DNA from 2 places in the Paenibacillus sp. ALE2 genome. Region 1 is predicted to be linked to the other one. Evidence: riboswitches for the same ligand, from Rfam matches in the RefSeq annotation. Region 1 holds a riboswitch; the other holds the start of a gene.

Region 1 (2,208 bases):
CTTCCTGCTCCCACAGCATAGGCTTGAGAGTACGAAGCTCATTGATTTTCTGCTTGGTCACCGTAATGATAAAATGGCGGCCGAGAAAAATGTTCAAAGCACGCAAAAATATTTCTTCATCATCAAAACGAATACTATTTACAACGATAAAATAATGGCTTTCATAAATTTCAATCTTTGGACGCTGTTCTTCTTCACTCAAACAGTCTTCTACTGCAAGATCATGCATAGAAAATAAGGGCTGAAGCACTGTCAGATCCTCGACATCAGCATCAATCCAATAAAAGCCTTCTGCCGGTGCAGTGAGCGCCATTTCAATTTCTTCGACAGGGGTAAAAACCCCGTTGTTAACCAAACGGATTTTCATATATGTCACTCCTTATGCTCCGTCGTAACGGAAATACGTTTACCTTAAGCATAAGGAATGGACTCAGTTAGCCAGTTAGCCGGTGCGGGTAAGCGTGCATACCATCAAAAGCAGAAGGCTTTTGGAGCATGCGGAGCCTGGCGTCCCGTCTTTCGGCAAGCTGAAGTCATTCCTATGCTGTTGTTCAGGGATCGCCGCCTATTCGGACTCGGGTCGCCTTCCATTCCGGATTCACCTCACAAATGTTCTTTTTTAGGTTGCCACAGTATCGAAGAAAACACTCTAATCTACACTGTTGCACCGTATTTTTGCCTATTAGCACTTGTATAGTATAACGCTCGGCCTACGGCCTTTCAAGGGCAAAATCATGGGCTAAATCAACAGCAGTCATATGAGCTTCTGCGAAAGGGGGATATGATTTAACCTATGGAAAAGGTAGACAAAATGTGAATGCAGGGCACAAATTTACAAGTCCATCTTGACGAAGCCCAGCCGATGCATTAAAGTGAACAACAAGAACTTTGTGAACCCAAAATGAATATAGCGAAATCTTATCAAGAGCAGGTGGAGGGACTAGCCCGATGATACCCGGCAACCGGCGATTTTTATCGCACGGTGCTAATTCTTGCAGGACTCGCGCTTTGTACAAAGAAGCGTAGCCCTGACAGATGAGAGAGGCGCATATGGATACAAATATGACCTTTCTCTAACCGAGAAAGGTCTTTTTATTATATGCCCGGCATCTCTACCAGACGATTTTCGCACAACTTACCGATCAAGGAGTGAGTTTACATGCCGATTAAAATTCCAGATACACTGCCTGCTAAGGAAGTACTGGAGGGCGAAAATATTTTCGTAATGGACGAAAGCCTGGCTTATCATCAGGATATTCGTCCGTTGCGCATCGCCATTTTGAATTTGATGCCTACGAAGGAAACAACGGAAACCCAACTGTTGCGTCTGGTCGGCAATACGCCGTTACAAGTGGATGTCACGTTGGTGCATATGAAGTCACATGTATCTAAAAATACATCGCAAGAATATTTGAACATGTTTTATAAAACGTTTGATGAGATCAAGAACAGTCGTTTTGACGGCATGATTATTACAGGAGCCCCCGTAGAACAACTTGAGTTTGAGGATGTGACCTACTGGGCGGAGATCCGGCAAATCTTTGAGTGGACGAAAACAAATGTTACTTCGACCATGCATATCTGTTGGGCCTCACAGGCAGGCTTATACCATCATTTCAATGTTCCGAAATACGGGCTCGACACCAAATGCTTTGGGGTATTCCCACACACCGTTATTAAACCTAAAGTGAAACTGCTACGCGGCTTTGATGAACTGTTTTATGCTCCCCACTCTCGGCATACCGAGGTTCGGCGGGAAGATATTGACCATATTGCCGAATTAGAAGTTTTATCCGAATCCGAGGAAGCTGGAGTGTACCTGGTAGCCACGCTTGATGGTAAACAAATTTTTGTAACAGGGCATTCTGAATATGACCCACTTTCGCTGAAATGGGAATACGATCGCGATATAGCCAAAGGACTGGATATTGACGTCCCCAAAAATTATTATCCTAATGATGATCCTGGACGCATACCGCCCTCGATCTGGCGGGCTCATGCCAATTTATTATTTTCAAATTGGCTTAACTATTATGTATACCAAGAAACACCTTATGATATCGGACCTCAGATTTAAAAAGGGGCTTGTAGTTTACCCTTATACAGTACCACCTTGCAGTAGCGCAGCAGTATAGTCTTGGACATCCATTTTTGCAGCATATGTTATAGCACCTACTATGGAAGTGAACAGGAGGATTCATATGAGTG
Region 2 (2,208 bases), 2.9 Mb from region 1:
CATCTGAAGGGTTTCCAGAGTAGAATTCCCTAGCTCTTCCCAACTCACTTGCGAAAAATCAAGTTCGCTCATTGTCCGATCACCTCCACATCGAGTCCTTGCCCTGACACTTCGCGCAGCGTATGTTCTATATCTGAATGGTTTCCTTCAAAACGAACGATCAGCTGTCCATACGGTACGTTTTTAATCGTAGAGATGGTGCCCTGTAAGATTGCAAAATCAACCCCCGTACTTCGAGCCGTACGCGATAGAATTGCATCATAAGTTTTACTGCCCAAGAAGGAGATACGTACCACCTGTGCCGATTCGCCGCTACCTGCTGCTGCAATCGCTGCTTGTAATTCCTCAGGATGTTCTGCCTCCCGCTGGATAAAATCCTTAGTTACCTGGTGCTGTGGCTTCAAAAACACTTCCGCCACCGGACCTTGCTCCACGATATCGCCCTCATGAATGACGCCAACTCGATCACATATACTTTGAATGACATGCATCTCATGAGTAATCAATACGATAGTCAAATTAAAGCGCTGGTTAATATCCAACAGCAATTTCAGGATAGACCCTGTCGTCTGCGGATCAAGCGCAGACGTCGCTTCGTCACACAGCAGCACATGCGGATCACTAGCCAGTGCCCGTGCAATCCCTACCCGCTGCTTCTGTCCACCTGAGAGCTGTGACGGATATTTTCCACTGTGTTCTTTCAGTCCCACCAATTCCAGCAGCTCGCGAACTTTCTTGTCTAGCTCCTGCTTTGGGGTATTTACCAGCCGCAATGGAAATGCAATGTTGTCATACACTGTCGCCGAAGACAACAAATTAAAATGTTGAAAAATCATTCCGATTTTTCGGCGTTGCTTCTGTAACTGGGCTTGACTCACAGTCACAAGGTTAACCCCATCTACCCATACTTCGCCTGAAGTAGGGCGTTCCAATAAATTAATACAGCGGATCAACGTACTTTTGCCCGCCCCGGAATGACCAATCACCCCGAATATTTCTCCACGCTTTATAGAAAGGTTCAACCCGGACAACGCATTAACGCGTCGGTTACCTTTACCATAATGCTTGGTTAATTGCTTAAGCTCTATCAACGTGCTGCGACCTCCTTCACTTCTTTCTTACCCTGTTAACCAGTTATCATCTCTCGGGATTGTATAAAATCACTATTTATTTATACAAAAAAGAGCCCCTTTCACAGAATGAAAAGGGCCCCACCTTGCGAACCTTTTCTCATCTGCCAAAATCGCTATAACTCTAGCGGTTTTGTAGGAATTAGCACCATATGTTCCCTCCCGGTGCATTACACCGGGAAAGAACGGGTTGCCGGGCTTCATCGGGCCAGTCCCTCCACCTCTCTGGATAAGAAAAATATGTTAAACTCCAGCTTTAGCTGTCCGTTAAGTTTATATAAAAAAAATAATTCAAGCATTTTTCTGAAACTAGGTTTCAGTATAGATAGTTTACATTGCTTTGTCAAAGGATATTTTCTGTCATAATTATGGGCGCACTGCCCGGTTCTCCCATTGTTTCGCAGTATAAGAAAATGCTTTTGATAGCGACTGGCATACCATTTCCAAGCCCTGCTGCAAATCTTCCAGATGGTGATCAAGGTCCTCCAGTTGGATTTTTCCATATAAAGCACGGTGACGTTGCCAGAGATCGTCCTGCATTTCCGTGTTCATATAATGTATTTCCGTATTTCGACGCTTACGCAAGCGATTGATGGCATCGTTGTATGTGTCCTTGATATCATTTAAATTATCAGTCAATACAGGATGCATTTTGAGATACTTGAGCTGTCTCAACACGGTAAAATACGAATAATGCGCCTTATACTGCCCTGTTTTTAAATCATACAAATCATTCATCCAATTACCAAGCTTATCCAAAATAGAGAATACCCGCACAAACCCATCCTTATAAAAGAAAACATACAAAGCATAATCGGATTTTTCATCCTTGCTCATATCTTCAGCGTATCCGGCTTTCACTTTCATACGGAAAAAGGCGGCAGCATGATGGCTCTGCTCCAGTTCATCCAAAGACGACATCAGACCACGTGTTAAAATATCCGCCTTCCGAAAGTCATGGGTAGGATCACCACTGGCCTGGATTTGCCGTTCCAGCAAATGTAACATGTCTGACATGCTATTCATGGCATCCAGCAGGACGCCATGATTTTCACGTGGGGGCTCGCCCAACAGCTTG

Evidence for each region. A riboswitch is a leader RNA that binds a small molecule or an ion and turns the genes downstream of it on or off. The one in region 1 is predicted to bind S-adenosylmethionine.
Region 2: another riboswitch for S-adenosylmethionine. It lies ahead of ACXHJ1_RS11900 (methionine ABC transporter ATP-binding protein); the one in region 1 lies ahead of metA (homoserine O-acetyltransferase MetA).

Annotation. Positions count from the first base shown of each region.
Region 1 covers NZ_CM134213.1:5,615,562-5,617,769, reverse strand. The annotation lists gene corA (magnesium/cobalt transporter CorA) at 1-367, opposite strand, end outside; SAM riboswitch class I at 916-1,042, shown strand; gene metA (homoserine O-acetyltransferase MetA) at 1,160-2,077, shown strand; gene ACXHJ1_RS24320 (PLP-dependent transferase) at 2,202-2,208, shown strand, end outside.
Region 2 covers NZ_CM134213.1:2,737,540-2,739,747, reverse strand. The annotation lists gene ACXHJ1_RS11905 (methionine ABC transporter permease) at 1-72, opposite strand, end outside; gene ACXHJ1_RS11900 (methionine ABC transporter ATP-binding protein) at 69-1,091, opposite strand; SAM riboswitch class I at 1,228-1,366, opposite strand; gene ACXHJ1_RS11895 (Cthe_2314 family HEPN domain-containing protein) at 1,497-2,208, opposite strand, start outside.